Regions from separate parts of the Actinomadura sediminis genome, predicted to be linked through region 1. Evidence: predicted binding sites of a transcription regulator. Region 1 holds the regulator's gene; the other holds the start of a gene.

Region 1 (15,040 bases):
CTGGACAGCCGCGAGAAGTGGATGTCCTCGACGCCGTCGAGGATGTCCTGGACCACGCGCAGCCCGCTCTGCGTCCCGTTCGGCAGGTCGACCTGCGTCACGTCGCCGGTCACCACGACCTTGGAGCCGAACCCGAGCCGGGTGAGGAACATCTTCATCTGCTCGGGCGAGGTGTTCTGCGCCTCGTCCAGGATGATGAACGAGTCGTTGAGGGTCCGGCCGCGCATATAGGCGAGGGGGGCGACCTCGATGGTGCCGGCGGCCATCAGCCGGGGGATCGAGTCGGGGTCGACCATGTCGTGCAGCGCGTCGTACAGCGGCCGCAGGTACGGGTCGATCTTCTCGTAGAGCGTGCCGGGCAGGAACCCGAGCCGCTCCCCCGCCTCGACCGCCGGGCGCGTCAGGATGATGCGGTTGACCTGCTTGTCCTGCAGCGCGCGGACGGCCTTGGCCATCGCCAGGTACGTCTTGCCGGTGCCCGCGGGGCCGATGCCGAACACGATCGTGTGCCTGTCGATCGCGTCGACGTACCGCCGCTGGTTGAGCGTCTTCGGCCGGATCGTCCGCCCCCGGCCCGACAGCACGTTCAGCGTGAGCACCTCGGCGGGACGGGCGTCGCCCTCCCCGCGCAGCATCGCCAGGCTCCGCTCGACCGCGTCGGGCGTGAGCTGGGTGCCGCCCTTGAGCAGCTCGAGCATCTCGGTGAAGAGGCGGGAGACCAGTCCGGTGTCCGTCTCGGACCCGGTCACGGTGATCTCGTTGCCGCGGACGTGGATGTCGATGCCGTCGCCGAACGCGCGCTCGACCGCGTGGAGCAACTCGTCCCGGGAGCCCAGCAGGCTCACCATCGAATGGTCGTCCGGCACCACGATCTTGATCTGGGCGCGGCCGTCGCGCCCCGTGTGAGTTGATTCGACCATCAGCCGGGCCTTGCGGCCTCAGACCTGCCTTCTGTCTGCTCCGGGTGTGCAAGGTGTGTCGGTTCCATGGTACCGACCGCCCTCGCCGGTGCGCCGCCGTATTTCCGCTCGCCCCGGCGCCCCCGCCGCCCGCGAAACGGCGCCCGCCGGCCGCCCCGGCCCGGACGTCAGCCGGGCGGCCAGTTCAGGCCGCGGCCGCCCAGCACGTGCGCGTGCACGTGGAAGACGGTCTGCCCGGCCTGCGCGCCGGTGTTGAAGACGATCCGGTAGCCGGTGTCGGAGACGCCCTCGTCCACGGCGACCTGGTGCGCCTCGCGGAGCACCTCGGCGAGGAGTTCGGCGTCGGCCGCGGCGAGCTCGCCCACCGTCGGGTGGTGGTCCTTGGGAATGACCAGGACGTGCGTGGGCGCCTGCGGGTTGATGTCGCGGAACGCGACGGCCCGGTCGGACGAGCGGACCATCTTCGCCGGCACGTCCCCGGACACGATCTTGCAGAACAGGCAGTCGGTCATCTGTCTCCCCTCCCGCGGCGGCGGCCGCGATCGGAATCCTATCGAGACCCGCACCGGCATGACCCGCGACGCCCCCGCCGATAAGGTTTTCCGCGATCGATCTCCGGTTGTCGAGCCGTTTCCGACCGGCCACTGGTTAAGGTTGTCAATTCAAGGCGTACCCCCCGGTTCGCAGGCATGCGGCGCGCCTCGGCTCGGTCGGGAACGCCCGATTCATGCCGCTCTCGGGGTGGCCGTCCGAAAGAGCGGCCGGGGGACGGCAAAGGCGGCGGATAGGTGACCGAGGCAGACCAGAAGATGCCCTTTCGTAAACCGGACGAGGAGGGCGGGCGTCCCACAGACGTGACCGAGACCCTCGTGGCCAGGGGCACGGCCGGGGCCGTTGCCGTCGCCTGGGACGCCGACCAGGCGGTGACCGCGCTCTACAGCGCCAACTACCGCTCGCTCGTGCGGCTCGCCGCGATGCTCGTGCGGGACGCGGGGACGGCCGAAGAGGTCGTCCAGGACGCGTTCGTCGCGATGCACGGCGGCTGGCGGCGCCTCCGGGACCCCGACAAGGCCCTGTCGTACCTGCGGCAGTCGGTGGTGAACCGGTCCCGTTCGGTGCTGCGCCACCGCGCCGTCGTCGAGAAGTACGCCCCCAAGGGGCTCCCCGACGCGCCCAGCGCGGAGGCGGGCGCCATCGGGGAACTGGAACGCTCGGCGGTCGTCGACGCGCTCTCCCGGCTCCCACCGCGCCAGCGGGAGGCGCTCGTCCTGCGCTACTACGGTGATCTCTCGGAAGCCGAGATCGCCAACGCCATGGGGATCTCCCGCGGCGCGGTCAAGAGTCATACCGCACGCGGCATGACCGCCCTACGCAACGTCCTGGAGCAGTTCTCATGACCACCGACCCCCACGACGAGCACGGCGAAGTACTTCGCCGGGCCCTGCACGCGGAGGCGGAATCGGTCATCCCCTCCGACGACGGCCTGGACCGGATCCGGGCCCGGATCGCGGCCGAGAGCGGCCGCCGCCACGGGTTTCTCGGCCGGTTCGCGCCCGCCCGGTTCGGGGCGGGCGGCCTCACCGTGGGCTGGGCGCGGCCCGTGCTCGCCGTCGCCGCGGCCGTCGCGATCGCCGGGTTCGGCGTCACGGCGGGGCCGCAGACGATCGACCTGATCCAGCACACCGTCACCGGCGGCGGCCCGTCCGGCGGCGGAGGCGGCGACAGCGACGGCGACCGCACCGGCGCGAACCCGCCCCCGGTCGCCCCCGGGGACCCGTCGTCGCCCGCGCCGACGACGTCCGCCACGCCCAGCACGTCCGAGGACGCCGGGGCGCCCTCGTCGTCGCCCGGGCTGTCGTCGTGCGTCATCCCGCGCGGCGGCGCCGCGGCCACGCCCGGCACGCCCACGCCGAGCACCACCCCGACGCCCGGCGCGCCCAGCGGGACGCCGTGCCCGGGCGGGCGGACGCCGACCACGTCGCCCACCGACCCGGCGCCGACGACGCCCCCGCCGCCGGCCTCCCCGCCGGAGCCGAGCGGCGAGCCGACGCCGACGCCGTCGGACACCGCGTCGACCACGAAGAAGGAGCAGGACGCCGGGCAGTCCGGTCCCTGACCGGGACGGCCGCCCGGCGGGCCGGCCCACCGGCGGGTCGTCACCAGCGGCCGGAGGCGGCCTGCAGGACGGCGGCCGCCGCGACGCCCGCCGTCGAGGTGCGCAGCACCGTCGGGCCGAGCCGCACCGGACGTCCCCCGGCCGCGCCGAACGCGGCCAGTTCGTCCTCGGTGATCCCGCCCTCGGGACCGACCACCAGGACGACCTCCCCCGACGCGGGCGGGCGGACGCCGCTGAGCGGCTCGGCGGCATCCTCGTGCAGGACGAGCGCGACGGACGCGGCCGCGAGCCGCCGCGCGACGGCGTCGGTCGACGCGAGGTCGGGCACGTGCGGCAGGCGGCTGCGCCGGGCCTGCTTGCCGGCCTCGCGGGCGGCGTTCCGCCAGCGGTTCAGGGCCTTCTCGCGGCGCTCGGGACGCCACTGGGTGACGCAGCGCGCGGCGGCCCACGGGACGATCTCGTCCACGCCCGCCTCGGTCATCGTCTCCACGGCCAGTTCGCCCCGGTCGCCCTTCGGCAGCGCCTGCACGACGACCAGGCGCGGTTCGGGCGGCGGCTCCCGGTGCCGGGCCGCGACCTCCAGCGTGAGGGACGCCCGGTCGGCCGCCGTGACGACGCACTCCGCGAGCAGCCCCTCCCCGTCGGTCAGGTCGACGCGTTCCCCGGGACGCAGCCGCCGCACGGTCGCGGCGTGCCGCCCCTCGGGGCCGTCCAGGATGACGCGGTCGCGTTCCAGGGCGGCCGTCCCGGCGAGGAACACCGGCGGGCTCATCGCTCTCCCCCAACGTCACCGGACCCCGGGGACGCGGGCGCGTCCCCGGGGTCCGTACCGACTTCCCACGGCCGGCCGGCGTCACGGCCGGCCATCACCGTCACGGCCTTCCCGGTAGGCCGTCACCGTCTCTCTTCAGTGCTGGTTGAACACGTCCCGCAGGCGGGAGAACATCCCCCGCTGCCCCGGGGCGAACTTGCCGGGGGGACGCTCCTCGCCGCGCAGCTCCGCCAGGCGGCGCAGGAGCTCCTCCTGCTCCTCGTCGAGCCTGTTCGGCGTCTCCACGTTCACGTGGATCATCAGGTCGCCGCGCCCGCTCTCGTTGAGGTGCCGCACGCCCCGGTTGTAGAGGGTGATCACCTGGCCGGACTGCGTGCCCGGCTTGATGTCGACCTCCTCGGCCGCGTCGAGCGTCTCGATCGTGACGCTGGTGCCGAGCGCCGCCGCCGTCATCGGGATCTCGACCGTGCAGTGCAGGTCGTCGCCCTCCCGCTCGAAGATCGGGTGCGCGCGCTCCACGATCTCCAGGAACAGGTCGCCGGGCGGGCCCCCGCCGGGACCGACCTCGCCCTCCCCGGCGAGCTGGATGTGGATGCCGTTCTCCACGCCCGCCGGGATCTTGACCTTGACGGTGCGCCGGGTGCGGACCCGCCCGTCCCCGGAGCACTCGGTGCACGGCGTGCGGATCACCGAGCCGAACCCGCCGCACGCCGGGCAGGGCCGGGCCGTCATGACCTGGCCCAGGAACGACCGCTGCACCTGCTGCACCTCACCGCGCCCGTGGCAGGTGTCGCAGGTCTCCGGGTGGGTGCCGGGCGCGCAGCCCGTCGCCTCGCAGGCCGAGCAGGCGACCGCGGTGTCCACGGTCAGCTCCCGGGTGGTGCCGAACGCCGTCTCCGACAGGTCCAGCTCGACCCGCAGCGTCGCGTTCCGCCCGCGCCGCGCCCGCGACCGGGGGCCGCGCGACGCCGACGTCCCGAAGAACGCGTCCATGATGTCGCTGAACGGGAATCCCGCGCCGCCGAACCCGCCGGCGCCGCCCCCGCCGCCGCCGGGCGCGAACGGGTCCGCGCCCAGGTCGTACATCTCCCGCTTCTTCGGGTCGGAGAGCACCTCGTACGCCTGGGTGATCTCCTTGAACTTCTCCTGGGTCGCCGGGTCGGGGTTGACGTCCGGGTGGAGTTCCCGCGCGAGCCGGCGATAAGCCTTCTTGACCTCGTCGGCGCTGGCGTTCCGGCCGACCCCCAGGGTCGCGTAGTAGTCGTTGGCCACCTTACGACCCCGCCAGGATCTGTCCCACGTAGCGTGCCACTGCCCGTACCGCTCCCATCGTGCTGGGGTAATCCATGCGTGTCGGCCCGAGCACTCCCAGCCGGGCCAGCGTGAGGTCGCCGACGCCGTAGTCGGCGGCGACGACCGAGGTCGATCGGAGCCCCAATTCGGGGTTCTCGGTGCCGATCCGCACCGTAACAGTAGAGGAGTCGCCGGACTCGCCGAGCAGCCGCATCAGCACGACCTGCTCCTCCAGCGCGACCAGCACCTCCCGCAGGCTCTGCGAGAAGTCCACCGCGGCCAGGTTCGCCGCCCCGGCGAAGACGATCTTCTCTTCGTGCCGTTCGACGAGCGTCTCCAGCAGCACCGACAGCACCGCGGCCGCCACCGGCCGCTCGTCCGGCCCGACCTTGTCCGGAAGGTCCGCGACGGCCGTCGGCACCTCGCCGAGCCCGAGCCCGTCCAGGCACGTGTTGAGCAACGCCCGCAGGTGCCCGATCGATTCCTCGGAGATCTCGCCGGGCGTCTCGATGACCCGCTGCTCCACCCGCCCGGTGTCGGTGATCAGGACGAGCAGCAGCCGGCTCTCGGCCACCCGCACCAGCTCGACGTGCCGCACCGTCGACCGCGTCAGCGACGGGTACTGCACCACCGCGACCTGCCGGGTCAGCTGCGCGAGCAGCTTCACCGTCCGGCCGACGACGTCGTCGAGGTCGTACGCGCCGGACAGGAACGTCTCGATCGCGCGGCGTTCCGCCGCCGACAGCGGCTTGATCGTCGACAGCCGGTCGACGAACAGCCGGTAGCCCTTGTCGGTGGGGACGCGGCCCGCGCTCGTGTGGGGTTGCGCGATGTACCCCTGCTCCTCCAGGACCGCCATGTCGTTGCGGATCGTCGCGGGGGACACGCCGAGGTTGTGCCGGTCCGCCAGGGCTTTGGAGCCCACCGGTTCGTTCGTGGACACGAAGTCCTCGACGATGGCGCGCAGGACCGCGAGTTTCCGGTCGTCCAGCACGTTGTCACCTCCCTCGTGCGCTGCCACTGGCCCCCCGATCATCCGGTGCCCTCCGGCCCCGTGCCGCTGGCACTCCTTACTCTTGAGTGCCAAGTGTACGACCCGCGGGGGCCCTTCTGGAGGGTCCCCGTCCCCGCGGCGGCGCGATCCTATCCGGATCGGGCGCCACGCCGAACGACCGGGGACGACGCCGCCCGCGGCCTCCGCCGGGTTAATGTGCGGACCTGTGCGGAGTAAGGACTACGGCAACGACGTGCTGTCCGGCGACTGGCGCAGGCCCCGCAAGGGCCTGATCCCGGAGGTCCCGGCCGAGCCGGGGCTGGTCGCCGAGGACCCCGACAGCGGGTTCTGCGGCGCCGTCGTGGCCTGCGACAAGTTCGGCGTCACCCTCGAGGACCGCTTCGGCAAGCGCCGCGTGTTCCCGCTCACCAGGTCCGGGTTCCTGATCGACGGCGCGCCCGTCACGCTCGTCCGCCCCGAGGCGGCCCCGCGCCGTCCCGCGCGCTCGGCGTCCGGCTCCGTCGCCGTCCGGGACCTGCGCGCGCGGGTCGCCAAGGAGAGCCGCATCTACGTCGAGGGCGTCCACGACGCGGAGCTGGTCGAGAAGATCTGGGGCCACGACCTGCGCGTCGAGGGCGTCGTCGTCGAGTACCTGGAGGGCGTGGACGACCTGCCCGCGATCGTCGACGAGTTCGGGCCCGCCGAGGGCCGCCGCCTCGGCGTCCTCGTCGACCATCTCGTCGAGGGCTCCAAGGAGAGCCGGATCGCCGCGCGGGTGTCGTCCCCGCACGTCCTGGTCACCGGCCACCCGTTCGTCGACATCTGGGAGGCCGTCAAGCCCGCGGCCGTCGGCATCCCCGCCTGGCCGCGGGTGCCCCGCGGCGTCCCGTGGAAGGAGGGCGTGCTGGACGCCCTCGGCTGGGAACCCGACGTGGGCGCCGCCTGGAAGCGCATCCTCTCCTCCGTGCACGCCTTCACGGACCTGGAGCCCGCCCTCCTGGGCCGCGTCGAGGAACTGATCGACTTCGTGACCGCCCCCTGACCCGCCCGGGACCGTCCGGACGGCCGTGGGCCGCCCCGCGCCCGGCGCGCCCCCCCGGGTACCCCCGGACGACCACCCGTGCACCCGCCCGACGGCCCGCTCACCCGCCAGCGCAGCCCCCATCACCACGCGCGGGCCGGGTACTAGGCGCAGACACGCTCAACCCGCAGAAAGAACCGCGCCACGCGCAGACCCGACCACCACGCGGAGCGGGCCGGGGCGCCACCCGAAGACACGCTCAACCCGCAGAAAGAACCGCGCCACGCGCAAACCCGACCACCACGCGGAGCGGGCCGGGGCGCCACCCGAAGACACGCTCAACCCGCAGAAAGAACCGCGCCACGCGCAGACCCGACCACCACGCGGGCGGCGGGTTGCCCCCGGGCGGCCGTAGGGCGCTCGGCGCCCGGAGGCCGACCGGGCCGCTCCCGGAGCCGCTAGCACAGCTCCCGGACGACGGCGTCGGCGAGGAGGCGGCCGCGGCGGGTCAGGACGGCGCGGCCCTCGGCGTACGGGGCCCGTTCGAGGAGCCCGTCGGCGATGAGGCGGCGCACGGCGGTGTCGTCGAGGAGGCCGGTGGGGCAGCCGGCGGCGAGGCGCAGCTCGAGCATGACGCGCTCGACGCGGCGGTCGCCGGCGTCGAGGATCTCGCGGGCGTGGGCCGGGGCGACGCCCTCGGCGAGGCGGGACGCGTAGGCGGCGGGGTGCTTGACGTTCCACCAGCGGGTCCCGCCGACGTGGCTGTGCGCGCCGGGGCCGACGCCCCACCAGTCGGCGCCCGTCCAGTACAGGAGGTTGTGGCGGCAGGCGGCGTCGGGGCCGGTGGCCCAGTTGGAGATCTCGTACCAGTGCAGGCCGCGCGCGGACAGCAGGTCGTCGGCCAGCAGGTACCGGTCGGCCATGGCGTCGTCGTCGGGGGCCGCCAGCTCGCCGCGGCGGACCTGGGCGGCCAGGCGGGTGCCCTCCTCGACGATCAGCGCGTAGGCGGACACGTGGTCGGGTTCGGATTCCAGGGCCGCTTCCAGGGACGCGCGCCAGTCGTCGTCGGTTTCTCCCGGGGTGCCGTAGATGAGGTCGAGGTTGATGTGCTCGAAGCCCGCCTTGCGCGTCCAGTCGACGACTTGGGGGACGCGTCCGGGCGTGTGGCTCCGCTCCAGGACGGCCAGGACGTGCTCGCGCGCGCTCTGCATCCCGTACGAGACGCGCGTGAATCCGGCCTCGCGGAGCCGGGCGAGGTACGCGTCGTCGACGGATTCGGGGTTCGCCTCGGTGGTGATCTCCGCGCCGGGGGCCAGCCCGAACTCGGCGTCGATCGCGGCGAGGACGCGGCCCAGGTCGTCCGGGGCGAGGAGGGTGGGGGTGCCGCCGCCGACGAAGACCGTCTCGACGGGCAGGTCGGCGTCGCCGAGGACGCGCCGCGCCAGCCGGACCTCGGCGACGGCGGTGTCGGCGTAGGACTCGCGGCTCGCGCCGGGCCCCAGCTCGGTGGCCGTGTAGGTGTTGAAGTCGCAGTAGCCGCAGCGGGTCACGCAGAACGGGACGTGCACGTAGAACGCGAAGGGCCGCGTGCCCAGGCCGTCGAGGGCGCCGGACGGCAGGGCGCCGTCGGCCGGAACGGGGTCGCCGTCGGGCAGGATCGCGGGCATGCCCCCAGTCTGCCGCGCGCGGGGGCGTGGTCAGGCCCGCCGGAGCTTGTCGCGCAGCCAGCCGGGGATGTACTCGTCGGCGCGCGGGAACCGGTCAAGGTCCTGCGCGTAGGCGGACGGCGGCAGCGGCGGGACGAAGTCGGGTTCGCCGTCGTAGTCGAACTCGGCGCTGAACCGCCCGGACCGTTCGACGCGCAGCCGGGCGGTGAACCACGCGCCCTTCCCCCGCCGGTACATGACGCGGCGCAGTTCGTCCATCTTGCCGACGGCGTGGCCGGGCGGCGTGGCGGTGCGGCGCTCCCCGGCGGCGTCGATGATCTCGAAGGAGGCGCAGTCGATCCCGACGATGGCGCGGAAGTCGAGCCCGAGGCGCTCCCATCCCGCGGGGGCCGCCGACCGCAGCGCGCGGACGGCGCCGTTCACCGTGTCCCGCTCCTTGGGGGAACGCAGAACCTGCTCGGAGTGGGCCACCCTCGAACCTCCGCTACCCGTCGCGGCCACTGCCCTCCGACCGTACCGACATCGGCGCCCGGGGCGAACGGCCTGCCGCGTGTCGCGCGCGAACGTCCGCGAGCCGCGCGGACGATCTTGGACGAGCCGGGCGCCGGGCCGGGCGCGCCCCGGATAGGGTCGTCGGATGCGCATCGAGACCGGACGGCCGCCCGTGCGGGTGCTGCTGCGCGGCGGCCCGGACGGCTGGCACTGCGTGGTCGTGGACGACGCGGGCGGCGAGGGCCGCACGGTACTGCCGGCGTCCGGGACGCGCTGGAACCCGGACGGGCGGCGCGACGACCCGGAGCCGCCGTGGTGGCGGGGGCGCCTCGCGGACACGGCCGAGGGGCTGCGCCGGCTCGTCGGCGAACGGCTGACGGACGCGACGTTCGCCGAGTTCGGCGCCGAGGCCGCGATCAGCTGGTTCGCCGTCGACGAACCGGTCGAGTGGGAGGGGCTCGTCACCCTCGCGGAACCGGACCCGGCGCGGTTCCCGGGGCGGGTGCCGCCGTTCGCCGTCACGCTCGAGCCGGGGCGCGGCGCGGTGCTCCCGGACGCCCACCTGCTGTTCTCCACCCGCGCCGCCGACGCGTGGACCGCGCTCGACGCCGTCGCCGAGCACTGCGGGTCCCCGGCGCCGCGGGCCGCGTTCGTGTGCGGCTTCGCCGGGCATCGCAGCGTGCGGGTCGGGCGCGGGTCGCTGGCGGTGTCGACCGAGGAGGGCGCGGACGGCGTCGAGCGGCTCGCCGAGATCGTCGTCGCCCGCGGGCCCGGCTGGGGCGGCAACCCGGAGCTCCGCCCGCGCCTGGACGGCGTCGACCTGCTCGACGATCCCGCCGGCGACGTCGTCACCCTCTTCCGGGACCTCGGCCACGAGGTCGTCGAGCGGGGCCGGACGGCCCGGATCCCCGCGATGGGGCTCGCCCTGCACGAACCGGACCCGCCGGCGCCGAGGCCGGGCCGGTTCACGACGGTCTCCCTGCGCTTCCCGTCCGCGGGCCGCTGACGGCCGTCCGGATCCGGCCACGCCGTCCGGGCCCCCGCCGGCCTGCGGACGGGCCGGTACCGGGCGCGGCGCAACGGGCCCGTCACCGGCGAGGGACCGATCCGTCACCGTGCCGCAACCCGGCGGCCCTACGTTCTCCGATCATGGGAAGCCGCGCGCGTCACGCCGCCTCGTTTCTGACCGCCGCCCTCGCGGCCGCACCCCTCGCCCTCGTCCCCGGGACGGCCGCGCACGCCGCCGCGCCGGGCGCGATCGTCCTGGAGCGGGACGGCGGCGCGCGGACGTTCGCGTTCACCGCCGAGCGGGCCGGGGAGGCGGTGCTCGGTTTCGCCGCGTCGGCGCCGGGCGTCTCCTGGGGCCGGGCGGGCGCCGAGTCCGCCGTGGTGGCGATCTCGGTGGACGGACGGCACGTCACCGACCTCGTCGTCCCGTCGTCCGAGCCGGTATCGCGCAGCCTCGGGCTCGGGCACGTCGGGAAGGGCCGGCACACGGTCGCGCTGCGGTTCGCGGACGGGAGCGCCGACGCGGCCGAACGCGTGACGCTCGCCCGCCCGCGCGTCACCGTCCCGGAGGACGGGCAGCTCGCGCTGCGGCACGCGCCGGTGATCGTCGGACGGACGGGCTGGCCGTTCGGCGACCCGCTGCAGAACGCGACGACCGACACGCCGCTCGTCGCGTGGCACGAGTCGCGGCCCGCGGCGACGGCCGGGCACCGCGTCATCGAGTACTCGCTGGTGTGGAGCAACGAGGACGGCGGCACCGACACGCCCGGCCTGCTCGCCCGGTGGGGCCGGACGACCGACATCGAGTGGACGTACCGGGTCGAGGTGGACGCGTCGGGCGCACGGGTGCCGGGGACGGCCGTCTACCACGGGCCGTTCCACTTCACGCTGAACTTCACGGGCCGGTACGAGCGGGACCATCCGGTCCTGCAGACCTGTACGCAGAACAACAACCTGTGCGACGTGATCTCCCCGGCCGCGCCGCTGCGGTTCCTGCCGGACGCGTCCCGCACCCGCCCGGACGGGCGCGCCCGCGAGGCCGTCATGGACCGCGAGCCGTGGACGTACCGGGTGATGGCGCAGGAACTCGTCCGGGAGGGGAAGGTCGAGGAGCCGTCCGACCCGGCGACGCCCGAGGCCGGCGACCCCCGCGACTACCTGTTCGTCGAGTTCGCCATGGACGTCGGCGCGGGGACGGCGCTCGGGTCCGCGCCGGGCGTCGCGATCGTCGTGCGGCTGAAGGACGACCCGTCCGTCCCGTACCGGTCCGACCACGGGCTGGCCGACCGGGCGATCGGGCGCGACGGCGCCGTCGCCACCGCCGTCGAGCTGCCGCCGGGCACCCGGACGTCCGACATCGCGAGCGTCGAGGCCGTGCGGCGGCCGACCGGGCTCGGCGACGACCGCGCCCCGATCTCGGTCACGGCGATCCATCGCGCGTTCAAGCTCGACGACGCGTTCCTGCCGGGCCCGTCCGCGATCACCTGGGACGGTTCCGCCACGCTCACGCCCGGGGAACCGTCCGCGGTGCTGTGGCGTCCGTGACTCCGGCGGGAATCGCGGAACCGGGGCGAACCTCGCGCGCGTCCGAGGAGTCGTAGAGTTCACCACGGAACAACGGACGGCGAAGGCGCGACGTCGGAGAGGAGCCCGCCATGGCCTACGGGCCTCCCCCCTCGCAGGGCCGGGGACAGCCCGGGCAGGCGCCCTGGCAGCAGCCCGGCAACATGTGGCAGCAGCAGCCGCCCGGCGCGCCGCCGCCCGGCGCCGCACCCGGGCCCGGCCCGCAGCAGCCGCCGCGGACCCGCCCGATGCCCGGCCACCAGGGTCCCGTCGCCGACGACGAGCGGACCTGGTCGCTGATGGCCTACATCGGGCAGTTCCTCGTCGGCGCGATCGCGCCCGCGATCGTCTACCTCGGCAAGCCGCGCTCGGCGTTCGCCCGGCGGCACGCCGCGCAGGGCCTCAACATGGGGCTGGCGGCCCTCGCCGTCTGGATCGTCGGCGGGCTGCTGGCGCTGGCCGTCGACGTCCTCATCTGGGTGCCGCTGGTCTTCACCGCGGTCGTGATGTTCTTCCTGGTGTACGCGGGACGCGCCGCCAACCGCGGCGAGTTCCGGCGCGTGCCGGCCCCGGTGGCCTGGCCGCTGATCAAGAAGTAGCGGCGGGCCGGGCCCCGGTCCCGGGGAGCCGCGCGCTCCCGCCGGGCCGGGGCCGTCCCCTGACGCCTACTTCTTGCCCTTGTCGGTGGACTCGCCCCCGCCGCCGGTGGACAGCGCCGCGACGAAGGCCTCCTGCGGGACGTCCACCCGCCCGATGGTCTTCATCCGCTTCTTGCCCTCCTTCTGCTTCTCCAGCAGCTTCCGCTTGCGGGAGATGTCGCCGCCGTAGCACTTGGCGAGGACGTCCTTGCGGATGGCGCGGATGTTCTCCCGGGCGATGATGCGGGCGCCCACCGCGGCCTGGATCGGCACCTCGTACTGCTGCCGCGGGATCAGCTCCTTGAGCTTCGACGTCATCATCAGCCCGTACTCGCGGGACTTGTCCCGGTGGACGATCTGGCTGAACGCGTCGACGGACTCGCCCTGCAGCAGGATGTCGACCTTCACCAGGTCGGACTCCTTCTCCCCGCTCGGCTCGTAGTCCAGCGAGGCGTACCCGCGGGTCCGCGTCTTGAGCTGGTCGTAGAAGTCGAAGATGATCTCGGCGAGCGGCAGCGTGTAGCGGATCTCGACCCGCTCGGGCGACAGGTAGTCCATGCCGAGCAGCTCGCCGCGCCGCCCCTGGCACAGCTCCATGATCGCGCCGATGTGCTCGGACGGCGACAGCAGCGTCGCCTTCACCATCGGCTCGTACACCCCGCCGACCTTGCCCTCGGGGAACTCGCTCGGGTTCGTGACGGTGTGCTCGGTGCCGTCCTCCATCACCGCGCGGTACACGACGTTCGGCGCGGTGGAGATCAGCGACAGGCCGAACTCGCGCTCCAGCCGCTCCCGGACGATCTCCATGTGCAGGAGGCCGAGGAACCCGCAGCGGAACCCGAACCCGAGCGCGGCCGACGTCTCCGGCTCGTACACCAGCGCGGCGTCGTTCAGCCGCAGCTTCTCCAGCGCCTCCCGCAGGTCGGGGTACTGGTCGCCGTCCACCGGGTACAGGCCGGAGAACACCATCGGCTTGGGGTCCTGGTAGCCGCCGAGCGCCTCGGGCGCCGCCTTCGACGCGGTCGTCACCGTGTCGCCGACCCGCGCCTGCCGGACATCCTTCACCCCGGTGATCAGGTAGCCGACCTCGCCGACGCCGAGCCCGCCGACCGGCTTCGGCTCGGGCGCGATCACGCCGACCTCGAGGGTCTCGTGCGCGGCGCCCGTCGACATCATCAGGCTCTTCTCGCGGCGCGACAGGTGCCCGTCCACGATCCGGACGTACGTGACGACGCCCCGGTAGGTGTCGTACACCGAATCGAAGATCAGCGCGCGGGCCGGGCCGTCCGGGTCGCCGACCGGCGCCGGGACCGTCTCGACGATCCGGTCCAGCAGCTCGGCGACGCCCTCGCCCGTCTTGCCGGACACCCGCAGGACGTCGGACGGGTCGCAGCCGATGATGCCCGCGATCTCCTCGGCGTACTTGTCGGGCTGCGCGGCCGGGAGGTCGATCTTGTTGAGCACCGGGATCAGGTGCAGGTCGGCCTCGATCGCCAGGTACAGGTTCGCGAGCGTCTGCGCCTCGATGCCCTGCGCCGCGTCCACCAGCAGGACCGCGCCCTCGCACGCCGCCAGCGACCGCGACACCTCGTAGGAGAAGTCGACGTGGCCGGGGGTGTCGATCAGGTTCAGGACGTGCTCGACGCCGTCGCGCGTCCACGGCAGCCGGACCGCCTGGCTCTTGATCGTGATGCCGCGCTCGCGCTCGATGTCCATGCGGTCGAGGTACTGGGCGCGCATCTGGCGCTCCTCGACCACGCCGGTCAGCTGCAGCATCCGGTCCGCGAGCGTCGACTTTCCATGGTCGATGTGCGCGATGATGCAGAAGTTGCGGATGATCGCGGGATCGGTTTTGTTGGGCTCAGGCGCTGCCACCGGGGTCCGTTCGCAAACTCACTCAGGGTGTGGACATGGGTTCTGTACATCCCATGGTCCCATGCCCGGCGCGATGCTCTGTGCACGGCTCTGTGCACGGCTCCGCACGGCCCGGTTTGGGGCGGGCCCGGGTGATTGCTAAGCTGTGCGACTGCGTGTGGCGTACCGTCGTGCCCCGGGGGCACCGACACCGACCGCCCCCGTCAGACATTCGTCAGAGCCTGCCGGCGCGCAGGCGAGGATCGCTACCCAAGCTGAGGCACTACGACGTGGCTAACATCAAGTCCCAGATCAAGCGCAACAAGCAGAACGAGAAGGCCCGCCTGCGCAACAAGGCCGTCAAGTCGGAGCTGAAGACGGCGATCCGCAAGTTCCGCGAGGCCGCCGAGGCCGGCAACGTCGAGGACGCCGTCGCCGCGCAGCGCAACGCCGCCCGCAAGCTCGACAAGGCCGCCAGCAAGGGCGTCATCCACAAGAACCAGGCCGCGAACCGCAAGTCGGCGATCGCCAAGCGCGCCGCCGAGCTGCAGGCCAAGTAAGCGAGCCGCAGGCCGGGTAAGGCCGCACCACGCGTCGAGGGCCGGTCCGCGGACCGGCCCTGATGCATGTCCGGGGACGGGACGATGGACGAGCAGGCGCCGCCCGGCGGCGGGCCGCGGGACGAGCGCCGCGCGGTGCGGG
Region 2 (15,040 bases), on a different contig from region 1:
CGGCGATCAGCACTTCGATCGCGCCGGGGTCGCCCTGCACCGCGCGTGCGGTCAGTTCTTTGAGATCACCGTCGTCGGGCTTCGCCGTCCGCCGCCTTCCGCGGCCGGTGTCGCGGGGCGGGGGCGGCGGTCCCCCGGAGAGCTCGGCTGCGCTCGCGGCCATGGTCCGGGCGTGGCTTCCCTCGGTCACGTCAAGCATGATGCCCAGCGCCGCCGGGCGTGTCGCCACAGTCTCGTACAACGGAATGGTCACAGTTCTGCGCCGGGGGGTGCGCGAAAGGGCCCCCGTCCGTACGGACGGGGGCCCTTCGACGGTGTGCTACACGCCTTCCGACATGCGCTTTCGCCGGTGCCGTCGATCAGTGGCCGTGGCCGTGACCGTGGCCGTGCCCGCCGGCGGACTCCTCTTCCTCCTCCGGCTTGTCGACCACGAGCGCCTCGGTCGTGAGCAGCATGCCCGCGATGGAGGCGGCGTTGGTGACGGCCGAACGGGTGACCTTCACCGGGTCGATGACGCCCTGGGCGACGAGGTCGCCGTACTCGCCGGTGGCGGCGTTGTAGCCGTGACCCGACTGGAGGTCGCGCACCTTGGAGACGACGACGTAGCCCTCCTGGCCCGCGTTCTCGGCGATCCACCGCAGCGGCTCGTCGAGCGCGCGGCGCAGCGCCTCGGCGCCGACGGCCTCGTCGCCGGACAGGCCGAGGGCGTCGAAGCCCTCCTTGGCGACGTGCACGAGCGCGCTGCCGCCGCCGGAGACCATGCCCTCCTCGATGCCGGCGCGGCTGGAGGAGATGGCGTCCTCGAGACGGTGCTTCTTCTCCTTCAGCTCCACCTCGGTGGCGGCGCCGACGCGCAGCACGCAGACGCCGCCGGCCAGCTTGGCCAGCCGCTCCTGCAGCTTCTCGCGGTCCCAGTCGGAGTCGCTGTTCTCGATCTCGACCTTGATCTGGTTGACGCGCGCGTTGATGTCGTCCGCGGACCCCTCACCGTCGACGATGGTGGTGTTGTCCTTGGTGACGGTGATGCGGCGCGCCCGGCCCAGGTCGTCGATGTCGATCGAGTCGAGCTTGAGGCCGAGGGCCTCGGACACGACCTGGCCGCCGGTCAGGGTGGCCATGTCGCCCAGCATCGCCTTGCGGCGGTCGCCGAAGCCCGGCGCCTTGACGGCGACGGACGTGAAGGTGCCGCGGATCTTGTTGGCGACGAGCAGCGCGAGGGCCTCGCCCTCGACGTCCTCGGCCACGACCAGCAGCGGCTTCTTGGTCTGGGCGACCTTCTCCGCCAGCGGCAGGAACTCCTGCACGTTGGAGATCTTGCCGTCCACGATGAGCACGTAGGCGTCCTCGAGGACGGCCTCCATGCGCTCGGGGTCGGTGACCATGTGCGGGGACAGGTAGCCCTTGTCGAACTGGAGCCCTTCGGTGAACTCCAGCTCGAGGCCCATGGTGTGGGCCTCCTCGACGGTGATGACGCCGTCCTTGCCGACCTTGTCGAACGCCTCGGCGATCAGCTCGCCGATCTGCGGGTCCTGCGCGGAGATGGTCGCGACGTGCGCGATCTCCTCCTTGGTGGCGACCTCGCGGGACGCCTTCAGGAGCTGGTCGGAGACGAACTGGGCGGCGGCGTCCATGCCGCGCTTGAGGGCGAGCGGCGACGCGCCGGCGGCGACGTTGCGGGTGCCCTCCCGGACCAGCGCCTGCGCGAGGACGGTCGCCGTGGTGGTGCCGTCGCCCGCGATGTCGTTGGTCTTGGTCGCCACTTCCTTGGCGAGCTGGGCCCCCAGGTTCTCGTAGGGGTCCTCCAGCTCCACCTCGCGGGCGATGGTGACGCCGTCGTTGGTGATCGTCGGCGCGCCGAACTTCTTGTCGATGACGACGTTGCGGCCGCGCGGGCCGATCGTCACCTTGACGGCGTCAGCGAGTGCGTTGACGCCGCGCTCAAGAGCCCGGCGAGCGTCCTCGTTGAACTCCAGGATCTTCGCCATGCGGATTCTCCTCTTTCACGCGGTCCGCCCCGGCCCCGCCGAAGTCGGCGCGGACCGGGGCGGGCGCATCACGTCTCGCTGATTACTTCTCGATGACCGCGAGCACGTCGCGGGCCGAGAGCACGAGGTACTCCTCGTTGTTGTACTTGACCTCGGTGCCGCCGTACTTGCTGTACAGCACGACCTCGCCGACCTTGACGTCGACGGGGACGCGCTCGCCCTTGTCGTCGACGCGGCCCGGGCCGACGGCCACGACGGTGCCCTCCTGGGGCTTCTCCTTGGCGGTGTCGGGAATCACCAGGCCCGACGCGGTGGTGGTCTCGGCCTCGAGCGGCTGGACGACGATGCGGTCCTCGAGCGGCTTGAGAGTGACCTTGGTGGCGGTCGTCACGATCTGACCTCCCCTTCGATAGGTCCTCGGCCGGCCATGGTCGGCCGACCGGCAACTGTGACAGAGAGAGGCGACCCTGGACCGGCCTGCCGTCGCGGGTGCCAGACCGACCTTGTCGCTGTGTTGGCACTCTAGCGTGGAGAGTGCCAGACATGAAACTATGCCGTGCCCGGTGGCTCGTCAACACGAACGCGTACGTCCGCGGCGACCGTCCCGCAACGGTTCCGCGGCGTTCACGGAGCGCTAACTTCACCCTATGGACTCCGTCTCGTTCCGCCGTCTGCGGACCCCCTCCGGCCAGGACGTTCTCGCGGCGGCGACCGGCGCGGACGTCGGCGGGGACGGGCTGCTCGCGACGGCGGCGCGGCTGCGGGAGGCGCACGATCCCGAGCTGGTGGCCGCGGCGTTGACGCAGGCCCGCCTGCGCGAACGAGCGAAGGTCAAGTTCGGTGCGGACGCCGAGCGGATGTACTTCACCGAGGCCGGGCTCGAACAGTCGACGAGGGCGAGCGTGGCGGCGTACCGGGCCGGACGGTTCGCGGACCGGCTGGCGGGCGGGCGCGTGCTGGAACTGGGCTGCGGCATCGGGGCCGATCTGGTCGCCCGTGCGCGCGCCGGCCTGATCGGGGACGGGGTGGAGCTCGACGCCCTGACGGCGGAGGTCGCGCAGGCGAACGTGGACACGCTCGGCGTCGCCGATCGCGCGTCCGTCCGGGTGGGCGACGCGGTCGAGCAGGACCCGGCGGGGTTCGCCGCCGTGTTCGCCGACCCCGGCCGCCGGACGGCGCGCGGCCGGGTGTTCGACCCGCGCGCGTACGAGCCGCCGCTGGACGCCGTCCTCGACCTGGCCGGACGGACGGGCGGCGCGTGCGTGAAGGTCGCGCCGGGGGTCCCGCACGAGGCCGTCCCGGACGGCGCCGAGGCCGAGTGGATCTCGGTGGGCGGCGACGTGAAGGAGGCCGCGCTGTGGCTCGGCGGGCTCGCGGGCGACGTCCCGCGGCGCGCGACGCTGCTGGCCGGGGACGGCGCGGTGGCGGGCTCGCTGGCGCCGCGGGGGCTCGGCGACCCGGACGTCCGCGCGTGGGGCCGCTACCTGTACGAGCCGGACGGCGCGGTCGTCCGGGCGCACCTGGTGGCGGAGGTCGCGGACCGGGTCGGGGGCGGGCTCGCCGATCCGCGCATCGCGTACGTGACGTCGGACGAGGCGCACGCGACGCCGTTCGCGTCCGGGTACGAGATCGAGGACGTGCTGCCGTTCTCGGTGAAGCGGCTGCGCGCGGAGCTGCGGCGGCGGGACGTCGGGGTGCTGACGGTCAAGAAGCGCGGGTCGGCCGTGGACGTGGACAAGCTGCGACGCGACCTGGGGTTCGGCGGGCGCCGGCGGCGGGGCGCGGCCGAGCTGACGGTCGTGGTGACGCGGGTCGGGCGGAACCCGGTGGCGCTGCTCGTCCGTCCGCTGGCCGGGCCGTCCACCGGGCCGTCAACCGGGCCGGAAGGGCGCTGACCCGCCCGGACAGGGCGGCGGCCGGGAATCGATTCCAAAGATCTTCCAGGGGCGCCGGGCGGTCCAAGCGCGCCCCGGGAACGCACCATGGCGGCGCAAATCATCGGCGCTTTCCGGCATTGCCTTCCCCAGGGGACCGCGGGACGCGCGGCAAGGCGCCGGCGGGGCCGCCGAATCGGCGCGGACAGATCAACGGCCGGGGAAACACCAAGGGTTGTTCAGGAACGGGAGAGGCGAAGGTTTCGAATGGGCTCCGCGGCGGCGGCGACGGCCGGTGCGCGGGGCGCGCGGGCCCGGCCGCGGGCGTCCGCGGGTGACTCGGGAACTGCCGATGTTGGGCGAGATGTACGGACACGGCGCCCCGTCGCGGGCCCGCCCGCACCGCCGGTCATGACGGGGCGTACCCCCGCAATCGCCGTGATCGGCAACGAACCGGGAATTACCGTCAATGATCTTGAACTCCGACTTTGTTCACCAGTCGGGTAACGCGTGCATTCCACGGAACTCGCAACGTTCTCTACTACCCGTTATAGCGGCGCTCTACACGCACTAGAGTGGCGACTTCACGATTCATTGCCGTGCGCCTTTTCATCGCATCGGCACACGAAGGAGCTCCGGTGGAAACGAATCACAACTTCCTGCAGACAGGGGGTCAACCGGTCTCGGATCGGATGCGGGAGTTGCTCGCCCGTGCGGCGCAGGACCACGTCTACGAACAGCGCTCACAGGGTCAGGTCCTGGATGAGATACGCCAGCGGCTGGAAGGGATGGAGTGGCTGCTGCGGGAGGTCCGGGAGCGGGAGCTCACCGGGCTGACCGGGCAGATCGAGAGCGTCCGCGGGCAGGTCGACGACCTCGCGGGCAAGCCCCCCGAATGGGCCGAGGGCCTCGCCCTGCACATCGAGTCCGTCGGCGAGAAGGTCAAGCCGGTCGCCGAGCTCCCCGCGCTGTGGGCCGACGTCGGCGTCGTCGCCGAGCACGTCGACGAGGGCCTGAACCGCCTCCAGGCGATCCTCGACTCCGCGCAGCACATCACCGACGTCACGCAGCAGGCGTCGCAGCGGATGGACGAGATGACCAAGCGGCTCGACAAGCTGCAGGGCAGCATGGAGGCCGCGTCCGTCCGGTTCAACCGGCTCGACAAGTCGCTCGCGGAGCTGGGGCACCGCTCCGAGCGCCTGGAGCACTCGATCAACGGCGTCACAGCGCGCGTCGACCAGTCGCTCGGCGAGATGGCCGAGCGGATGGAGCAGGGCCTGGAGGCGGTCAGCGGGCGGGTCGAGGGCGTCGGCGGGCGGCTGGACGGGCTGGACGGCCGGCTGGACGGCGTGGACGGGCGGCTCGAGGGCCTGTCGGGCAAGCTGGAGGGCGTCGACGGCCGGTTCGAGAACCTGGAGGGGCGGATCGACGGCGTGGGCGAGCGCATCGCCCGGCTCCCCGACGCGCTGGAGATCACCGACGTGCACCGGATGCTGACCGAGCTGGTGCAGCGCCCGGCGCCCGACCACGGCGACCGGTTCGACGCGCTGGAGAAGCACCTCGCCGACGCCGTGGACCCGCTCGTCGAGGAGCTGCGGGCCCGTCCCGACCGCGACGAGGTGAAGGCGACGATGACGGAGATCGCCGAGACCGCCTACAGCGACGTCGCCCGCCGGATGGAGGAGTTCGGCCGCCGGTTCGAGGACGTGCACGACGACGTCCGCAAGCGGATCGAGGGCATCCACGAGGAGGTCTCGAAGAAGGTCGACGGGGCGCTCGAGGAGTTCACCACGCAGGTCGACATCGTGTCGCGCCGCGTGGAGTCGGTGCACATCGACGTGACGAAGCAGGTGGAGTCGGTGCACCACGAGGTGTCACGCCAGGTCAGCGGCGTGCACGACGACGTCACCCGGCAGGTCGGCGGCATCCACGAGGACGTCGCCAAGCAGGTCGGCAACCTGCAGGAGGACGTGGCCCGGCAGGTCGGCGGCGTCCAGGACGACTTCGTCCGGCGGATGGAGGGCGTGCACCACGAGGTGGGCCGCCGCGCCGAGGCGGTGCAGGCCGAGTTCACCAAGCGGTTCTCGCACGTCGAGGACGAGGTGGGCCGGAAGGTCGAGAGCGTGCACGACGACGTGTCGAAGCAGGTCGGCGCGGTGCACGAGGACGTGCTGAAGCGGTTGTCGACGCTGGAGGAGACGATGCTGGCGCTGGCCGAGGCGCTGCTGCGGCCGCGCCGGGACGGCAAGGACTGACCCGGAGCCGGCGGGGCGTTCGATCGGAGATCGCGGGTGGGGCCGTCCGGGCGGTCCCACCCGTTTCGCGTCCCGGGCCGGCCCGCCCGCCCGCCACGCAACGCCGAACACTGTTCGGAAACGGGTGGATACCGACCGGAATCTGCGAAGTTCGTCCGCCAAATCGGCTTGATGCCCGAAAGGTCAGCCCGAGGGGACGGCGATGACGTGCTGTTTGTTACGTTCCGTCTTCGCAAAATCACTCCCAATACCGTTCGGAATCCGTTTTCATGGATCACGTGACCCATACTCAGGCTCTCAGCCAACCGCTCGGCGCCCCGCCCGGCGACGCGACCCTGCGCTGGGTCGAGCAGTGCCTCGGGAAGGGCGCCGAGGTCCGGATGGTGCGCCCCCTCCCCGGCGGCACCGCGCACGCCAACCACGCGCTGCTGGTGGAGAGCCGCTCCGGCAGCGCGCACCGGCTGGTGCTGCGCCGCTGGACGGTCCGGGACGCGCCGGGCGGCGACTCCCGTGCGGACGCGGGCGGCCCGGCACGGCGGACGTTCGGCGAGACCGAGTTCTCCCCCGAGCGCGAGATCGCCGCGCTCGCCCTGCTCGCCGGCGCCGAAGTCGCCACCCCCTCGCTCGTCGCCGCCGACCCGGCCGGCGCGCACTGCGACGTCCCCGCCCTGCTGATCACCCGGCTGCCCGGCCACCCGCCGCGCCCGTCCCCCGACGACCTGCCCGAGTACCTGATCCAGCTCGCCGCCGCGCTCCGGCTGGTGCACGGGCTGAACGGCGCCGGGACGATGCCGCCGTACATCCCGCGCAACCGGCTCGACGTGCGGGTCCCGCCCGAGCACGCGCTGCGCCCCGAACTGTGGGAGCGCGCGTTCGAGGCGGCGGCCGGGCCCGCCCCCGAGGCGCCCGCCCGGTTCATCCACCGCGACTACCACGCCGACAACACGCTGTGGTCCTACGGGCGGCTCACCGGCGTCGTCGACTGGTCCGACGCGTCGTCCGGGCCCGTCGCGGTCGACGTCGCGCACATGCGGCGCGGCCTCGCCGTCCGGTACGGCCGGTCCGTCGCCGACCGGTTCCGGTCGACGTTCGACATGGTGTCCGGCGGGCACGCGCACGACCCGTACTGGGACGTCCGGTGCGTGCTGGAGCTGCTGCCCGAGGACGGCGACCGGACGATCGACGAGGCGACCGTCCCGCTCCTGGAGGACTACCTGGCCGCGCTGCTCGCCGAACTGCGCGGCTGACCCGCGGCCCCGCCCGTCACAGCGTCACGGACTCGATCGGGAGGCTGGAGTCGGCCGGGAGCGCCAGCTCGGACGGCGCGAGACCGGCCGACACCAGCTCCGAGCCGAGCGCCGCGACCATCGCGCCGTTGTCGGTGCACAGCTTCGGGCGCGGCACCCGCAGCCGCACGCCCGCCTTCTCGCACCGCTCCGCGGCGAGCGCCCGCAGCCGCGAGTTCGCCGCGACGCCGCCGCCGATCAGCAGGTCGCGGGCGTCGTTGTCCTTGCAGACCTTGAGCGCCTTGTGGACGAGCACGTCCACCACGGCCTCCTGGAACGACGCCGCAACGTCCGCGACCGGCACCGGCTCGCCGCTCCGCTGCCGCGCCTCCACCCAGCGCGCCACGGCCGTCTTCAGCCCGGAGAACGAGAAGTCGTAGGTGCCGTCGTTGTACTTGCCGCGCGGGAACGCGATCGCCGCCGGGTCGCCCTCCCGGGCCATCTTGTCGATCACCGGCCCGCCCGGGAAGCCCAGGTCGAGGACCCGCGCGACCTTGTCGAACGCCTCGCCGGCCGCGTCGTCCACGGTGCTGCCGAGCGACCGGACGTCCGACGCGACGTCCGGCACCAGCAGGATCGACGAGTGCCCGCCCGACACCAGCAGCGCCACGCACGGCTTGGGCAGCGGACCGTGTTCGAGCTGGTCGACGCACACGTGCGCGGCCAGGTGGTTCACCCCGTACAGCGGCTTGCCGAGCGACAGCGCGTACGCCTTCGCCGCCGCGACCCCGACCATCAGCGCGCCCGGCAGCCCCGGCCCGGCGGTGACGGCGAACGCGTCGACGTCGGCGAACGTGACGCCCGCGTCGGCGAGCGCCCGCTCGACCGTCGGGCCCATCGCCTCCAGGTGCGCGCGCGACGCGACCTCCGGCACGACGCCGCCGAACCGGGCGTGCTGCTCGACGCTGGACGCGATCGCGTCCGCCAGCAGCGTGCGCCCCCGGACGATGCCGACGCCGGTCTCGTCGCACGACGTCTCGATGCCGAGCACCAGCGGCTCGGAGTCCCCGATCACGTGTCCTCCCTGGTGAAGCCCACGGGCGGACGCTCCCGCAGCCTGCGGAACATCACCGCCGCGTCCACGTCCGCGGGCTGGTAGTAGCGCTCGCGGATGCCGATCTGCTCGAATCCGAACCGCTCATAGAGCCGGCGGGCCGGAGCGTTGTCGACCCGCACCTCCAGGAACAGGCCCTCGCTGCCGCGCCGCACCGCCTCGTCGATCAGCTCGGTGAGCAGCAGCGCGCCGATCCCCGCGCCGCGCCGGCCGGGCGCGACGCCGATCGTCTGGACGTCCGCCTGCCCGCCCGCGCTCGCCAGGCCCGCGTAGCCGACGACCTCGCCGCCGGACGTCTCGGCGACCACGTACCGGCGGGTGCGCGGCTGCCCCGCCAGCTCCTCGCGCAGCATTCGCTCGGTCCACGCGTCGTCGGGGAACAGGACCTGCTCCAGCCGGTGGACGGCCGGCAGGTCGGCGACCGTCATGTCCCGCAGGGCGATCTTCTCCGCGGCCCCGTCCGGGGCGGTCATACCGGCGTCACCTTCTTGCGCGGGCCCGGCTCCTTCGCGTCGGGCCTGCGCAGGTAGAGCGGCTCGGGCGGCAGCAGGTCCGGGCCCTTGCGGCCGGACAGCCGGGCGACGGCCAGCTCCGCGAGCGCCGTCGCGCTCGGCAGCATCGGCCCGTGCGCGGCGTCCCCGAAGTACAGCGCGGCCCCCTCGCCGACGACCGGAAGCCCTTCGGCCTCCACCTCCGCCGGGGGCCCGACCGTGGGTTCCGTGGCGCGCGCGCGAGCCGAGTTGTAGCGCGCCCAGTACAGCTCCTTGCGGCGCGCATCCGTGGCGACGACGAACGGCTCGTCGCGTCCGGTCTCCCAGGCGAGCACGTCCAGTGTGCAGACGCCGTGCACGGGGACCTTGAGGGCCTCGCCCATGGCGCGCGCCGTGACGAGCCCGACCCGCAGGCCCGTGTAGGGGCCGGGGCCGACCCCGACGGCGATCGCGCTCAGGTCGTCCGGCGCCGCGCCCGCGTCCGCCATCACCCGCGCGATCGACGGGGTGAGCAGCTCGGTGTGCTTGCGCCGGTCGGCGGCCCCGCTCGATGGCTCGGACGCGGCGCGGCACGCGGCGCCCTCGCCCGGAACCCACTCGTACAGCGCCACGGTGACCGCGGCGGTCGCGGTGTCGAAAGCCAAGACCAGCACGGATTACAAGGGTAGTGCAGGCCGCGCGCCCCCGGGACTCGTCAGGACTCCCGGAGTTTCGCCAGGACCGCCTCGACCACCTCGACCGCGCCGTCGCCCGCCGCGTCGTAGCTCAGCGGGTCGTCGCCCGCCGATCCCCCGTAGTGGATCGTGACGAGCACGTTGACGAACCGGACGTTCGCGATCGCCTCGCTCGTCCCGTGCTGGCCGTCGACGCTGTAGACGACGTAGCCCTCGTCGCCGACGTCGTCCAGCCGCCGCTTGTCGGTGAGCTTCTGTCCCTCGAGCAGCGCCTCGCCCGCCTCGTCGGCCTCGCGCTCGGCCGCGTACGTCCGCTGGGCCGCCGCCGTCGCGGTCTGCCCGCCCGCGGCCTCGATCGCGCGCAGCTCCACGGTGAGCTGCCGCTTCTGGTCGCCGGTGTAGACGCCCCACACGCACTGCGTCTGCCGGTCGTTGCCCTGGTAGTTGTCGGCCTCGTTGCGTTCGGCGTCCGGCGCGAGCTTCGCGATGAGGTCGGACCCGATGATCGTGCACGAGTCCGGCACGCCCGCGAACTCGGGCGTCCCGGCCGACGCGCTCTCGGACGCGCCGCTGCCGACGATCCGCCCGGTGCCGTCCGTGCCGTCCGTCCCGCCCCCGGACAGGATGACGAACACGGCGAGCACGCACGCCGCGATGCCCGCGCAGGCCCCGGCGAGGACGATCCCCCAGCGGCGGCCGCCGCGCTCCTCGCGCACGATGCGATGGCTGCCGGTCCCCGAGCGGTATCCGCCGCGCCCCGACGACTCCCGCGGGCCGCGCGCGTACTCGCCGCCGTCCGGACGCCGGGACCCGGCGTGCCGTCCGGAGCCGGTCTCGTGGCCGCCGGAGCCCGTCTCGTGGCCGCCGGAGCCGCCCGCCCGCCGGTGGCCGCCGGTGGAGTACCGGCCCGATTCCGGGCCGTACGCGCCGCTTCCGCCGGGCGGCGTGCGCCCGGGGTCCTGGCCGTGGCCGCCGCCCTGCGGGCCGCCGCCCGGCTCCCGCCCGCCGTACGGGTACTGCGCGGACGAGTACTGCTCGCCGGACGAGTACTGGCCGGAGCCGCTCTGCCGGGAGTACCCGCCCGTCGAGTACCCGCCGGTGGCGTAGCCGCCCGTCGAGTACCCGCCCGTGGAGTAGCCGCCGGTCGGGTAGCCGCCCGTGGCGTGGCCGCCGGCCGGGTAGCGGCCGGTCTCGGCACCGCCGCCCTCGGCCGTGGGGTACCCGGCGGTCGGGGGTCCGGCCGGAGAGGTGAGGGGGTCCTCGGGGTATCCGCGCGTGCCGGGACGGGCGGCCCGTTCGCCGGAACCGCCCATGCCGTACCCGCCGCCGTCCGCGCGGTACCCGTCGCTCGGGCCACCGCCCGGACCGCGGTAGCTGTCGCGGTCATCACCGCTGCGCTGGCTACCACTCACCGGATCCCACTCCCGCATGAGGAAATCGATTTGTCGCGTAGTGAGGTTGTTCCGGCAAAGAGTACGACATGTGGCCGTAAAGTGAACCAGCTAATCCGGGCAAAAAGTGAAGACTTTTCAGGTTTGCCGGTTCAGAGGTCCCGCTCCAGGTCGGACCAGCGATGACCGACCCCGACGATCCTTACTTCGCGCGTCTCATCGGTGCCGTCGCCGCGCGAAATGATCATTTCCAGGCGCTCCTCGGCGAGCCCCTCCGCGAGCCCTTCTCCCCATTCCACGACCGTCACCGATTCCGCGACGGACGCGTCCAGGTCGAGATCGTCCAGCTCCGCGAAACCGCCCAGCCGGTAGGCGTCCACGTGCACCAGCGGGGGCCCGTCGACGAGCGACGGATGGACCCGCGCGATCACGAACGTCGGCGAGGTGATCGGCCCGCGGACCTTCAGGCCCTCCCCGATCCCCTGCGTCAGCGTCGTCTTGCCCGCGCCGAGGTCGCCCGACAGGACCAGCAGGTCCCCGGGCCCCAGCAGGCCGCCCAGCCGGACGCCCAGCCGGTGCATGTCCGCCGAAGTCGGGACGGTCACCGTCCGCCCGCTCACATCCCGTCCGCTCACGCCGTGCGCTCCTCCTCCGTGTCTCCGCTCTCCGGACGGACCCGTCCGAGCAGCCGCCGCAGCCCCCCGGTCACCACGCCCGGGTACTCCAGCGGCAGCACGTGCCCGGCCTGCTCCACCTCGACCAGCTCCGCGTCCGGCAGCGCCGCGGCGATGCTCCGGCCGTGCGCGGCCGGGGTCAGCTTGTCGCGGCCGCCCACCAGCACCAGCGCCGGAACCTTCGCCAGGACGTCCAGCGCCGCCGACTTGTCGTGGCCGATCAACGACGGGTAGAACTCCGCGATCACGTCGATCGGCGTGTCCCGGATCATGTCGTCGAGGAACGCGACCACGCTCGGGCTGACGCGCCGGTCCGCGAACGCCACCTTGCGGGTCACGACGAACGCCAGGTCGGCGCCCAGCCCGCGGGCGCGTTCCACCAGCGCCGCCCGCCGCCCGAGGCCACGCAGCGCGCCCGGCGCCAGCGGCCGGACGGCCTTCGCCACCACCATCGGCAGGCCCAGCGTCAGCTCCGCCATGTTCCCGCACGAGGTGTTGACCAGCGCGACGCCCGCGACCTGCCGCGCGAACAGCTCCGGCCGCCGCTCCGCCAGCGCCATGATCGTCATGCCGCCCATCGAGTGCCCGACGAGCACCACCGGATCGTCCGGCCCGACCGTCGCGGCCAGCACCGCCTCCAGGTCGGCGCCCGTCCGGTCGATCGTCGCGCGGGTCGGCACGCTCCGCCCGGACCGTCCGTGGCTGCGCTGGTCCCAGAACACCATCCGGACGCGTCCGCGCAGGTCACGGCGCTGGTAGTGCCACGAATCCTGGTTGAGGGCGAAGCCGTGGCAGAACACGACCGTAAGGTCCGCGTCGTCCGGGCCCTCCACCTCGACGTGCAGCGCGAGCCCGTCGTCGCCCGCCACGACCAGCTCCCGGCCGCGCAGCTCGCCGAACTGCTCGCCCGCGTCCGGGTCCGGCCGCAGCCGCTTGCGGCCGACGGCGAGATGCCGCAGCCCCACCGCCGCCGCGCCCGCACCGGCCGCCGCGCCCGCCACCGCGCCCGCGATGCCGACCCTGCGCCTGGTCCTGCTCTCCATCCGCGCCTTCCCTACGCCCCGCCGCCGCGGTACGCCCGCGGCACGCGTGATCCGATCCGGGTGACGATCTCATACGAGATCGTCCCCAGGGCGTCCGCCCACTCCTGCGCGGTGGGCTCGCCCCGCTCGCCGGGGCCGAACAGGACGACCTCGTCCCCCGCCGCCAGCGCGTCGTCGCCGAGGTCGATGACGAACTGGTCCATGCACACGCGCCCGGCGATCCGCCGCCGCCGCCCGCCCGCGAGCACCTCCAGCAGGTTCGACCCGTGCCGGGGGACGCCGTCCCCGTACCCCACCGGGACGACCGCGACGTTCGTCTCCCGGTCCGTCACGTAGGTGTGCCCGTACGACACCCCGCTGCCCGCCGGGACGCGCTTCACCAGCGCGGCGTCCGCGACCAGCGTCATCGCGGGCCGCAGCCCGAACGCCCCGACCCGCGGCACCGGCGTCAGCCCGTACGTCGCGATCCCCGGACGGACGAGGTCGAACCGGGCCTCGGGCAGCGTCAGCGTCGCCGCCGAGTTCGACAGGTGCCGCACCTCCGGCCGCGCCCCCGCCTTCTCCGCGAACGCCGCCATGTCGGTGAACGCCGCGACCTGCCGCGCGATCGACGGGTGGCCCGGCTCGTCCGCGCACGCCAGGTGCGACATGATCCCGACGACCCGCACCAGCCCGTCGGCCTCGGCCTTCAGCGCGGCGTCCACCAGCGCGGCCCAGTCGTCCCCGGCGGCCCCGCCGCGCGTCATGCCCGTGTCGGCCTTCAGATGGACGCGCGCGGGACGTCCCGCCCGTCCGGCAGCCGCGGCGATCTCCGCCACCAGCCCGGGCGAGCCCACGGTGAGATCGACGTCGCGGGCCACCGCGTCGGCGAACGGCTCGCCGGGAACCAGCACGCACGCCAGCGTGCGCGCCGCCACCCCCGCCTCCCGCAGCCGCAGCGCCTCGGCGAGCTTCGCGACGCCCAGCCACCCCGCGCCGCCGGCGAGCGCCGCGCCGGCCGCCTCCACGAGCCCGTGCCCGTACGCCTCGGCCTTCACCATCGCCATGACCTCGGCACCGCCCGCACGCTCGCGCAGCACCCCGATGTTGTGGCCGATGGCGTCCAGGTCGACGCGCGCCTCCGCAGGAACCCTCATGGTTACCCAGTGTGCCGCCATCCCGGCCATGACCGGGCACGATCACGGTGAGTCGCTACGCGAGCGTGCGGAAAGCCGCCGGGAGCGCCTCGACGACGTCCTGCGGAGTGATCGGCGCCTCCCGGCCGTCCGGCCCCGCGGACGCCAGGCGCCCGGCGAGTCCGTGCAGGTAGGCGCCGCCCGCCGCCGCGTCCAGCGCCGACATCCCGCCCGCCAGCAGCGCCCCGATGAGCCCCGACAGGACGTCGCCCGTCCCGGCGGTCGCGAGGCGAGGCGTCCCCGTCGGATTCACCCGCACCGGGCGGTCCTGCTCGGCGACGAGCGTCGTCGACCCCTTCAGCAGGACGGTCGCGCCCAGTTCGTGCGCCGCGCGCCGCACGTGTTCCAGCCGGCGCGCCTCCACGGCGTCCCGCCCCGCCCCGAGCAGCCGGGCCAGCTCGCCCGCGTGCGGGGTCAGCACGGTCGGGGCGGGACGGCGCAGCAGCGCGCGGCGCCGCGCGACGATCGTCAGGCCGTCCGCGTCGACGAGGACCGGCAGCTCGGTCGCCAGCACGGCCGTCACCAGCGACTCGGCGGCCGCCCCGGTGCCGAGCCCCGGGCCGACGACCCACGCCTGCACCCGTCCGATCTGCTCCAGGGCCTTGTCGCCCGGCGTCCCCGGCGCCAGCACGGTCGTGACCGCCTCCGGCCACCGCCGCCGCACCAGCTCCACCGGATGCGCCACCGACGCGAACCGCACCATGCCCGCGCCGCCGCGCACCGCGCCGCCCGCGCACAGCACCGCCGCGCCCGTGAACGCGTCCCCGCCCGCCAGCACGCCCACGACGCCGCGGCGGTACTTGTCGGACTCGGCGCCCGGCTCCGGCGGCTGGACGTCCGCGGGCCGCGCCGCGACGACGTCCGGGTCGGGCAGGTCGTCGCCGAGGCCGATGTCGACCAGCTCGACGACCCCGCAGTGCTCCGCGCCGGGGTCGATCAGCAGCCCCGGCTTGTAGGTGCCGAACGTGACCGTCACGTCCGCGTGCACGGCCGCGCCCTCGACCCGTCCCGTGCTCGCGTCCACCCCGCTCGGCACGTCGCACGCCACCACGAACCCGGTGGCCGCCGACGCCAGCGCCGCGAGCCGCGCATGGGGTTCGCGCAGGCCGCCGGTGCCGCCGATCCCGGTGAGCCCGTC

The links. The regulator HrcA, encoded in region 1, represses chaperone genes, less so after heat shock. The targets are predictions, from matches to a motif close to TTGGCACTCTCNNNNNGAGAGTGCCAA.
Positions count from the first base shown of each region.
Region 2: a site for HrcA is predicted at 2,500-2,526, ahead of groES (co-chaperone GroES). Genes of this name have one in related genera too.

Region 1 covers NZ_JBHTJA010000006.1:46,804-61,843, forward strand. Annotated here, with positions in the region: gene ACFQ11_RS05510 (PhoH family protein) at 1-920, opposite strand, end outside; gene ACFQ11_RS05515 (histidine triad nucleotide-binding protein) at 1,088-1,432, opposite strand; gene ACFQ11_RS05520 (SigE family RNA polymerase sigma factor) at 1,730-2,317, shown strand; gene ACFQ11_RS05525 (hypothetical protein) at 2,314-3,036, shown strand; gene ACFQ11_RS05530 (16S rRNA (uracil(1498)-N(3))-methyltransferase) at 3,077-3,808, opposite strand; gene dnaJ (molecular chaperone DnaJ) at 3,944-5,080, opposite strand; gene hrcA (heat-inducible transcriptional repressor HrcA) at 5,082-6,095, opposite strand; gene ACFQ11_RS05545 (DUF3097 domain-containing protein) at 6,322-7,137, shown strand; gene hemW (radical SAM family heme chaperone HemW) at 7,575-8,783, opposite strand; gene ACFQ11_RS05555 (antitoxin YezG family protein) at 8,814-9,254, opposite strand; gene ACFQ11_RS05560 (hypothetical protein) at 9,421-10,281, shown strand; gene ACFQ11_RS05565 (hypothetical protein) at 10,425-11,828, shown strand; gene ACFQ11_RS05570 (DUF4870 domain-containing protein) at 11,939-12,445, shown strand; gene lepA (translation elongation factor 4) at 12,512-14,359, opposite strand; gene rpsT (30S ribosomal protein S20) at 14,629-14,898, shown strand; gene ACFQ11_RS05585 (RNA 2'-phosphotransferase) at 14,983-15,040, shown strand, end outside.
Region 2 covers NZ_JBHTJA010000024.1:41,425-56,464, forward strand. Annotated here, with positions in the region: gene ACFQ11_RS14925 (sigma-70 family RNA polymerase sigma factor) at 1-190, opposite strand, end outside; gene groL (chaperonin GroEL) at 360-1,985, opposite strand; gene groES (co-chaperone GroES) at 2,068-2,376, opposite strand; gene ACFQ11_RS14940 (class I SAM-dependent methyltransferase) at 2,633-3,880, shown strand; gene ACFQ11_RS14945 (hypothetical protein) at 4,498-6,114, shown strand; gene ACFQ11_RS14950 (aminoglycoside phosphotransferase family protein) at 6,384-7,361, shown strand; gene tsaD (tRNA (adenosine(37)-N6)-threonylcarbamoyltransferase complex transferase subunit TsaD) at 7,378-8,415, opposite strand; gene rimI (ribosomal protein S18-alanine N-acetyltransferase) at 8,412-8,927, opposite strand; gene tsaB (tRNA (adenosine(37)-N6)-threonylcarbamoyltransferase complex dimerization subunit type 1 TsaB) at 8,924-9,598, opposite strand; gene ACFQ11_RS14970 (hypothetical protein) at 9,640-11,031, opposite strand; gene tsaE (tRNA (adenosine(37)-N6)-threonylcarbamoyltransferase complex ATPase subunit type 1 TsaE) at 11,163-11,591, opposite strand; gene ACFQ11_RS14980 (alpha/beta fold hydrolase) at 11,642-12,727, opposite strand; gene alr (alanine racemase) at 12,739-13,863, opposite strand; gene ACFQ11_RS14990 (NAD(P)H-hydrate dehydratase) at 13,919-15,040, opposite strand, start outside.